One region of the Acidovorax temperans genome, then DNA from elsewhere that is predicted to be linked to it. Evidence: riboswitches for the same ligand, from Rfam matches in the RefSeq annotation. Region 1 holds a riboswitch; each other region holds the start of a gene.
What was found. Region 1 has a riboswitch for cobalamin ahead of PQV96_RS08280 (TonB-dependent receptor domain-containing protein). Riboswitches for the same ligand answer to the same signal wherever they lie in the genome.

Region 1 (3,268 bases):
AAAGCCGATGAAGCCACCAGCGCCCAGTTGGCCTGCGGTTCCAGGCATTTGGCGTGTGGGAGCAGGCTTCTTGTCCAGAAACATCTGTACGGCTGAGAAACTCACAAACAAGCCAAAGAAAACAGCGAGGAAGCTGCCTTTGAGCAGTGCGAACACACCGAGGCTGGCCACAAAACCGCCCAGCACAATGCCTGGAGCCAGTTTGGTGACGATGTCCCAACGCACGGCTCCACGCTTGTGGTGGGCGCGCACGCTGGATACAGAGGTGAACACGATGGTGGCCATCGATGTGGCAATGGCCATCTTGACGGCCAGGTCCGGTGCCACCTGCCTTGCGTCCAGCAGGTAGGTCAGAAAGGGCACCAGCAGCATGCCGCCACCAATGCCCAAAAGCCCTGCGAGAAAGCCGGTGCACAAACCCAATAAACCCAGCTCAACAATCAGTAGGGGATCCAGCATCGAAGAATCACAGGAGGGGCGTTGAGGAGGGCGTAGAGGCCCCACCTGAGTTGGTGGGTGGGGCCGCCAGCCATGAAGAAGGTGTCTGCGAATGCCACCGGACCGGCATCCTGAACCGGGGGTTCAGGTGGGCGAGGGCAGCCTAACGTTGGGTTCATCTGACGCGAGACGATCACGCTCATCAGGCGATGTACCAAGCCCGTGCTCAGTGAGCATTGGTTCAAGGAAATATAAAGCCCGGCAGCACCGCAGACCCTTGCATTGTAGGCGCTTGGCTATCGCCCTGCAGGCGGATAGGCCAGTACCGTGGCGGGCGTTCGGATCAGGTCGCTGGTGCGTGCCCATCTTCAAGCCCATGGGGCATGACCCCTGTGAGGGTGGCGCGGGGGGGCACCGCGTAGCGATGGCCTCACCCAGCTGGAAGGGAGTTACAACAACTGTCCGTCCTGCCCGAGGGCTTGGTCCAGCCGACTTAGCAAGCTCTGCAGGCGCAATGTATCTTCTTCAGTTGGAGCGACTGCAGAAATGGGTGCACCGGCGGGCGCAGGTTGCGCGGCTGCCTGGGCTGCGGCGGCATCACGGTCGGCCACTTCAAAAGCCAGGTTCAACGCCGCCAACACAGCAATGCGCTCGCGTGCACGCACCTTGCCTGCATCGCGGATTCGGGTCATGGCCGTGTCCACCCGTTCCACGGCGTCCAGCAAACGTGATTCCTGTCCGTCTGGGCAGGCCAGCAGGTAGCTTTGCTGCAGGATTTGGACCTCGATTTGCTTCATTCGGCGTCCTTGTGGACAGGGGTGGCAGGGGCGTTGGCAGGCAGCCGCTCGAGCAGTGCGTCAATCCGGGCGCGAGCCGCGTTCAGGCGCGATTTCAGGGAGTCGCGTTCCTGCGTCAGGGCGCTGACCTGATCTGCCAACAAGGCATTGGTGCGTTGCAACTCGGCGTGGCGCAAGAGCAGGCGCTCGACACGCTCGGCGATCTGGTCGGTGGTGGAGGGTTCAGCCATAGAGATCGCAATTGTAGGGTTGTCTTTTTGGGACGGGGTGCCGCAAGGTTCTAAAATCCGACGGTTGGTGCTCGCAGGCTGGTTCACAGACTGCAGTTCAACGGGAAGCAGAAAGGTAACCCCACCGCCGTGGCAAGCCTCACCTGCGCTGCCCCCGCAACGGTCAGCAGACGGATCGCCCGATCCCCTCTCCATTCACACGCCACTGGGAGCCTTGAACAAGCCCTGGGAAGGCATTGGAGGGTGCTCTGCCAGCCCGGATACCGGCCAACACGGTGGTTGCCAGCGTTGATGAAAGACGCTGCGCAGCCGTATCACCCAGACGCTGGCGGGGAGGCCGGCACGGGTTATTTTGTTGATTGCGTTCCCACCATGAAGTACTTCACACCGCGCGCCCGCACCCAGGCGTTGTCGTTCTTGCGTCCCCGTCCGCTGGCTTTGGCCTGTGCCGGGCTGTGCGCTTTCACGGCCCAGGCCCAGGTCAGCATGGCGGATTCCGCGCTGCTGGCGCAGAACCAGCGCGCGCCCGCCTTGTCTGAAACCGTCGTCGCTGCCACCCGCACGCAGCAGCCTTTGTCCGACCTGGTGGCCGATGTGTCCATCGTGGACCGCGACAGCATTGAACGCAGTGGCGCCACAGGCCTGGGTGATTTGCTGGCCCGTCTTCCCGGGGTGGAAATGTCCCGCAATGGCGGCCCTGGCACGACCACCAGCCTCTTTTTGCGTGGTGCCGAATCACGTTTTACCGCCGTGTACATCGATGGTGTGCGGATGGACTCGCAGTCCACCGGCGGCGCCGCGTGGGAATCCATTCCGCTCGGACTGATTGACCGCATCGAAGTGCTGCGCGGCCCGGCAGGCGCGGTGTACGGCTCCGACGCCCTGGGCGGCGTGATCCAGATCTTTACCAAGCGCGGAGAAAAGGGCTTTGCGCCGTTTGTCTCCGTGGGCGTAGGCAACCGGGGCACCACCAAGCTCGAAGCTGGTGTCAGCGGTGCCAGTGGCACCGTGGACTACGCACTGGGCCTGCTGCGTGACGAGAGCGATGGCTTCAACGCCCGCCCCATCGCTGGCCAGAACCCTGACAAGGATGGCTACCGCAATACCGCCGGCAATGCCCGCGTGGGCGTGCAGCTCAACAGCGTGCACCGCCTCGAAGGCACGCTGATGGTGGGCGACACCAACAGCGGCTACGACAGTGGCCTGGGCAAGGATGACCGCGCCCTGCGCACCATGCATGCGCTGGGCCTCAATTGGCAGGCACAGTGGAGCAGCGCCTACAAAACCAAGTTCAGCGTGACCGATTCGCGCGACGAATACGAAACCAAGCCCTCGGTCTACCTGTCGGACACGCGCCTGCGCGGCTACCTGTTCCAGAACGAATGGCGCGAAGGTGCGCACTTGGTCACAGCCGCGCTGGAGCGCCGCGAAGACCACCTGGAGAACAACCCCATCGACCGCGACCGCTCGCAAAACGGTGTGGCGCTGGGCTATGGCTATAACGCCGGTGGGCACACGGTGCAGGTCAACGTGCGCCACGACGAAGACAGCGAGTTTGGTGGCAAGGGCACCGGCAGCGTGGCCTATGGCTACGCCATCACGCCCCAGTGGCGCGCTACGGCATCGGTGGGCACGGCCTTCCGTGCGCCCACGCTGTACCAGCGCTTCAGCCAGTACGGCGTGGCTTCTCTGAGCCCTGAGACGGCGCGCAACGCCGAACTGGGCTTGCGCTATGCCCAGGGCAGCAGCAGCTTCTCGGTGGTGGCGTTTCGCAACCGGGTGCGTGACCTGATTTCGTTCGCC
Region 2 (3,268 bases), 1.8 Mb from region 1:
ACATGCACCACCGCCTCTGTGGCCGGTGCGTGGGCATGCGTGTGTTCGTGGCTGTGCCCATGGCCCAGGTCGTGGGCAATCTCGCGGTACTTGCAGCCATCGCAGGGCAGCTTGGCGTCGGGCACGCCCGCGCGCAGGTCGGCCACGCGCTGCTCCAGCAGGGCAAAGATTTCTTTTTCAAACCCGAAGTACGAGGCCTCTGCAAACCGCACCTGCGGGTACTGCTGGCGCAGGTGATCCACCTGGCGGGCAATGCGCTGCATGAGCGTGCCGGTGAACAGGTAGTACGGCAACACCACCACCTGCTTCATGCCCAACATCACCTGCCGCTGCACGGCGCGCTCCAGGCGCGGCCAGGTGATGCCGGTGAAGGCCAGGTCCACCAGTTCGTGGTCCGTCTCCTCCATCAGCCAGCGGGCCATCTTGGCAACATCGCCATTGGCCTGGCGGTCAGACGAGCCACGCCCCAGCAACACCACACCGGTGGTGGTGGGGTCGGGCATGTCCAGCTCGCTCATGCACTTGCGCAGGTTGCGGCGCAGCACATCCAGGATGGGGTCGCATGCGGTGAGGTGTGGGCCGTACAAAAACTCAGTGCCGGGGCAGTGCTCGCGGGCGTGTTCGATGGCTTCGGGAATCTCCATCTTCACGTGGCCTGCCGCATTCAGGATGAGCGGTAGCACCAGCACGCGGCGCGCGTTACGCCCGGCTTGCTGCAGGCCATCATGCAGGCTAGGGGCGGCAAATTCGATGAAGCACACCTCAATATTCCAGCCGGGCTGGCGCGTACGCCACTGGGCCACAAAGCGGTGGATTTCGTCGTTGCCCTCGGGCTCGCGCGAGCCGTGGCCGATGAGCAGGATGGTGTCTTCGTGGCGTGCGCCGTGGTGTGTACCGAGGGGCGTGGCTGGGGTTTGCATCAGGAAGTCTCCGTGGGCGTGGCAGGCACACTGGCCTTGCGAAAGCGGTGGGTGAAGCTGGCGTCGTACAGCTTGGACTTGGCAAGCGTGGGCCAGTGGCGCGCACCCAGGTTGGGGCTGGCAATCACCATGGCCTGGCTGACCACCTTGGCGTCGCGGCAGCGCTGGCGGATGTCGGCCAAGGTGCCGCGGATGATGAGTTCCTCACCCGGCCAGCTGGCCTTGTGCACCACCAGCATGGGGGCGTCATCGGCCCAGCCCGCGGCGCGCAGTTGCTCCTGCACCTTGTGCAGCAGGGTGATGGACAGGAAGATGCACAGCGTGCAGTGGTGGCGCGCCAGCTCGGCCAGCGACTCACCTTCGGGCATGGGCGTGCGGCCTTCCACGCGAGTGAAGATCACGCTCTGCGTGACTTCGGGCAGCGTGAAACTCTCCACCGCCGCAGCGGCCGAGGCCATGGCAGAGGACACGCCAGGCACCACCCGCACGGGCACCCCGGCGGCATCGAGCGGCTGCACCACTTCAATCAGCGCGCCATACAAGGCAGGGTCTCCCGTCTGCAGGCGGATGACTACCGCGTGCTGCTGCGCCTGGGCAATGAGCCACGCGGCCATCTGCTCCAGCGTCATGTCCTTGCTGTCGGCAATGGTGCAGCCGGGCGGTGCCCAGCGGGTCACGGCCTCGTTGACCAGCGAACCGGCAAACAGGATGGCTCCCGCCCGCTCAATCAGGGAGCGGCCCTTGACGGTGATGAGCTCCGGATCGCCCGGGCCCGCGCCCACAAACCAGACGGTACCGACCGTCATGGCCGGCGCCAGCCCCAGCTGCCCATGGATGCACCATGACCCGCCAAATGCTGCGCCGCTGGCTCCATCGCCAGCACAAGGAAATTCAACATGAAAACGACCCGGACTGACCCAGACCCCTGCCTCCCCGCAGGTTCTGTGAAATGGGTGGGCACGTGGCTCACCCGCTTGTCGGCCGGTCTCCGGGCTGGCGAGATGTTCCTGCGAATCCTTCCCAGGCTGTCAGAACCCAGTGGACATGCGAAGCAGGCTGAAGGCATGCAGCCTTCTCTCGCTTACCGTTGCGGGGGCAGCTCAGGTTAAGGGCGACTCGTGGTGGGCCGCGCTCTCCTGATTCCCGTTTAACTGTGCCGTTGCAATAACGGCACGAGCACCAACGGGGCGAGTATAGGGCCTGTGAGAATCGGGTCAACGAAAGGTCACGCTGGCGCACAGCCCGCGCTGGGGTGTTCGTCCCCATCCCTCCACAGCGGCCCACACCTGCTGCAAGCCATCCACTTCACCCGCCTGCAGGCCGTGGTTGGCACCGGCCAGGCGCAGCGCGCAGTAGGGTGCGCTGCGGTGTTGGGCACGCTGGGCAAATTGTTGGTAGGCGGCGGGGGGCACCATTTCATCAGCATCACCCCAGGCGTGCAGCACGGGCCATGGGCCCTGCAGCAAGGGTTGTTGCACGGGCCATTGCCACAGGTCGCGCCAGTAGCGCAGGCTGCGCCCCTGCACCACCTGCGTGTCCGCACCAGGCCCGGCCTGGGCACGGCCCAGCGCAGCCCAGTCTGCTGCATGCCCGAGGCGCTCGGCCTGCATCTGGCCGGCATCGCGCGGGTCCAGCCCACTGCCGGCCATCATCACCAGGCCCGCCAGCCCAGCGCCTGCGCTGGCTGCCAGGGAAGGCAGCAATTCCACCCCTTCCGAAATACCCACCAGCAACCACGGCACGTCGGCATGGCTGTGACCTTGCACAGCAGTGACCTGCTGCAGCGCGGCGCGCGCGTGGTTGGCCCATGCAGAAAGGTGATCGGCCTGCACAAAGCGCGCGGGGCAATCGGCCGCTGGCGTGGTATCTGCAGGGTGTACGCCCGGCTTGTGCAGCACAGTCACCTGCGCGTGCAACAGGCCCCGAAAGTAGCGATCAGCGAAGGGCCCCATACCGGCGCAGCCCGAGCCAGGAACGACCACCACGCGGTAGCGCAGGGGTGGCACCAGCGGGCCCCGCTGCAGGGCCCACAGCGCCTCACCGTGTGCCCCTGGCAAGCGCTGCGCAGAGAAGCGTTCAGCGCCACTGGCTGGCGCACCAGGCCCCGGAACCGAGCAGGCTTGCAGGCTGAGCGCAGCCAGAAAAAAGGCCAGCACAAGGCTGGCCTGGGCAACGCCGGGGCGGTGGGGCTGGGTCACCTCAGTAGCGCAGGTCATGCCCACGTTGTGCAACCCGGCCTACCCCGCCCATCACTTGAGGATAAGCACCTGTTCAGGCTGCTGCGGCACTGGCACAGGCTGGGCCTGGCCACCACCAGCGGGGTACCCCATGGGCTGGGGTGGACGCAC
Region 3 (3,268 bases), 470 kb from region 1:
TCGCGCGCCACGCCGCAGTCCACCACCGTGAGGGCCAGGCCATGCTGGCGCGCCAGCACGCTGACGGCGGCGCCACCGGCGAGGAAGTTCTCCACCATCTGCCAGGTCACGTCGCTCGGAAAGGCCGAGACGCCGCGCGCGGCCAGGCCGTGGTCGCCTGCGAAAACGACCATTTGCGGCTGCTCCAGCCGGGGGGATGCGGTGCCCTGGATCTGGCCCAGGCGCAGCGCAAGCTGCTCCAGGCGGCCCAGCGAACCGAGGGGTTTGGTCTTGTGGTCCAGCTTGTGTTGCAGGGCCTGGGTGAGTTGCGGGTCGGCGATGTCGGCAATCAGGGGCAGGTGGGCATTCATGGCTTTTCAACTTTCAACAGGGAAGCGCGGCCCGCACTCGCAGGCCCGCGCAAATCAACGGCGTTGCGCGTCAAGCAAGGGCGCGGCGGCAAGGTCAGGCGATGGTTTCCCGCCCGCGCTGGGCGGCGGCCTGGTCACGCTGCAAGTGCGCAATGAGCGGCTGTTGGTCGTCGCGCTGGCCCCATTGGTCGAAGTACACCAGGTCTTCGATGGGCAGGCGCGGCAGCCAGCCAGCGGTTTCCAGCTCGGGCTTGGCGTGGAAGTGGCTCACGTAGCCCACGCACAGGTAGGCAATGGGGGTGATGCCCTTGGGAATACCCAGCGCCTCTTGCAGGTCGGCCTGGTGGAAGATGCTGACCCAGCCCACACCCAACCCTTCGGCGCGCGCGGCCAGCCACAGGTTCTGCACGGCGCAGACACTGCTGTACAGGTCCATGGTCTTCATGTGGGTGCGGCCCACCACCACGGGGCCGGTGCGCTCACGGTCGCAGGTGATGCAGATGCCGACGGGCGACTCGATGATGCCTTCGAGCTTGAGCTTTTGGTACGTGGAACGTTTGTCGCCCTCGAACATGCCGGCGGCCTCGGCGTGGGCCTTGGCAAAGGCACCCTGCACGCGGCGCTTGGTGTCTGGCGAACGCACCACGAGAAAGTTCCAGGGCTGCATGAAGCCCACCGAGGGCGCGTGGTGCGCGGCGGTGAGGATGCGGCTGAGCACCTCGTCAGGCACCGGCGTGGGCAAAAACTGCCCGCGCACGTCGCGGCGTGAAAAGATGGCGTGGTAGATGGCGTCGCGCGCTTGTTGCGTGAAGGCGTGCGCGCTGGGCGTGGCTTGCGCCACTGCGCTGGTATTCATGGCAGTCCCCTGTGCGTGAATAGTGGCAGCGCTGCCCGGCCTTGCAGCGCCAAAAATGGCTCAGGCCGGTCTTCTGGCTTGGAGTCATCTGGCCCCCGCACCTTCCCGGCCTTGGCGACCAGTGGCATTCAGCGGGCGGCATCGTCCTTACAGCGTTGGGCACGCGGCGGAGTTGCACCGCCTTCCCGATTCTCCCTTTGCGTCATCGCATTGGGCACCTGAGGGCGGGGATGATAGCAGCCGGTGAACCGCGTATTTCTTACGCGATCAGCGCGTCCAGCACGCCCGGGTCGAAGTGCCGGGCCACCCCATCGGCCAGGCCGTCGAACACGGTATCGAGCGTGGGGGCCTGGGCGCCAAACAGGGCGTGCAGCACGGCGGCGTCCTCGAACAAACCGTGCAGGTACACGCCCAGCACATTGCCCGCCGGGTTCTGCCAGGCAATACCGGGCATGACCTCGCGCGCCACATCACCCTTGGCGGCCATGGCGGGGTGCTGGGCGGTCTGGCCGTGGTGGATTTCGTAGCCGCAGGCAGCCACGCCCGAGAGCGGCGCCCAGGCACCCGTGAGCTGCCCGAAGGCTGCGCTGGTGCGCTGCACGGTCTTGGCAGGCTCGAACACGGTGACCAGGGGCAGCAGGCCCAGGCCGGGAGCGTTGCCGTCGATGCCCTCGGGGTCGATCAGCGCCTCGCCCAGCATCTGCAGGCCGCCGCACACACCCAGCACGGTGCCGCCCTGCCCCGCGTGCGCAGCGATGGACTGGTCCAGCCCCTGCGCGCGCAGCCAGGCCAGGTCGGCGGCGGTGGCTTTGGAGCCGGGCAGCACGATCCAGTCCGTTGGCCGCAGGCCTGCCACATCGGCCGGGCTGCGCACCCATTGCAGGCGCAGGCCGGGCACGTTTTTGAGCGGCTGGAATTCATCGAGGTTGCTGATGCGCGGGTAGGCCACCACGGCCACGGTGGTGTGCACGGCGCCGGGCGTGGTGTGCGGTCGATTGAGCGGCGACGGGCCGCCCCTAGCCGCGAGAGCCCCCTCGGGGGGCAGCGAGGACACGCCAGTGCCGAGCGTGGGGGTCATATCAAACACACCGTCTTCCTCGGGCAGGCCGTGGTGCCACTGCATGGGAATGGTGGCCACGGTGGGCACGCCGGTGCGCTCCTGCAGGTGCTGCGGCGCGGGCGCGAGCAGGCTGGCATCGCCCCGGAACTTGTTGAGCACGAAGCCGTGGATCAGCGCCCGCTCGTCCTCGGGCAGTAGCGCCCAGGTGCCATACAGGTGGGCAAAAGCGCCGCCCCGGTCGATGTCGGTGACCAACAGGCAGCGCGCACCGGCGTGGCGCGCCACGCGCATGTTCACGATGTCGCTGGCGTGCAGGTTGGTCTCGGCGGGCGAACCCGCGCCCTCGATCACTACCACGTCGTTCTCGGCGCGCAGCGCATCAAGCGCGGCGGCAATCTGCGGCCACACCAGTTGGCTGCGGCCGCGCCAGGGCAGCGCGGTGAGCTCGGCGCTCACCTGACCCATCAGCACCACCTGGCTGCGCGTGTCGGCCTCGGGCTTGAGGAGGAGCGGGTTCATGCGCACTTCAGGCACGGCGCGCGCAGCCAAGGCCTGGAAATACTGCGCCGAGCCGATCTCGCCCCAGGCGCCTTCGATGCCTGCCACCCCGCCGCCGGGCCGCCCCAAGGCGGGGTGCGCCCCCTCGGGGGGCAGCGCAGCAGACGCAGTGGCAAGCGTGGGGGCAGCTACCACGCGGGCGTTGTTGCTCATGTTCTGCGCCTTGAACGGCGCCACCTTCAGGCCCAGGTTGCTGTAGTAGCGGCACAGCGCGGTGGTAAGCCAGCTTTTGCCGGCGCCGCTGGTGGTGCCCAGCACCATCACGCAGCGGGCCAGCGGATGGGCGGGCGGAGCAGTCACGGGAGTGTTCATCGGTGCATTCATGTTCGTTCCAAAGGTGCGGCCTACGGGCCTCCAACGTGCATCGCCTGCCACGCAGTCCGCAAGGCATCCTGCGACGCGGGCGGCAGTACACCCAGGCGCACGGCACCAGGCAAGCCAAAC

Region 2: another riboswitch for cobalamin. It lies ahead of cobM (precorrin-4 C(11)-methyltransferase); the one in region 1 lies ahead of PQV96_RS08280 (TonB-dependent receptor domain-containing protein).
Region 3: another riboswitch for cobalamin. It lies ahead of bluB (5,6-dimethylbenzimidazole synthase); the one in region 1 lies ahead of PQV96_RS08280 (TonB-dependent receptor domain-containing protein).

The regions. Positions count from the first base shown of each region.
Region 1 covers NZ_CP117193.1:1,742,117-1,745,384, forward strand. Annotated here, with positions in the region: gene PQV96_RS08265 (sulfite exporter TauE/SafE family protein) at 1-459, opposite strand, end outside; RNA gene ssrS (6S RNA) at 538-717, opposite strand; gene PQV96_RS08270 (cell division protein ZapA) at 888-1,235, opposite strand; gene PQV96_RS08275 (hypothetical protein) at 1,232-1,465, opposite strand; cobalamin riboswitch at 1,516-1,751, shown strand; gene PQV96_RS08280 (TonB-dependent receptor domain-containing protein) at 1,838-3,268, shown strand, end outside.
Region 2 covers NZ_CP117193.1:4,424,765-4,428,032, forward strand. Annotated here, with positions in the region: gene PQV96_RS20760 (sirohydrochlorin chelatase) at 1-920, opposite strand, end outside; gene cobM (precorrin-4 C(11)-methyltransferase) at 920-1,726, opposite strand; cobalamin riboswitch at 1,883-2,119, opposite strand; gene PQV96_RS20770 (alpha/beta hydrolase) at 2,135-3,118, opposite strand; gene PQV96_RS20775 (hypothetical protein) at 3,170-3,268, opposite strand, start outside.
Region 3 covers NZ_CP117193.1:2,213,434-2,216,701, forward strand. Annotated here, with positions in the region: gene cobT (nicotinate-nucleotide--dimethylbenzimidazole phosphoribosyltransferase) at 1-350, opposite strand, end outside; gene bluB (5,6-dimethylbenzimidazole synthase) at 445-1,206, opposite strand; cobalamin riboswitch at 1,253-1,443, opposite strand; gene PQV96_RS10505 (cobyric acid synthase) at 1,466-3,085, opposite strand; gene PQV96_RS10510 (aminotransferase class I/II-fold pyridoxal phosphate-dependent enzyme) at 3,169-3,268, opposite strand, start outside.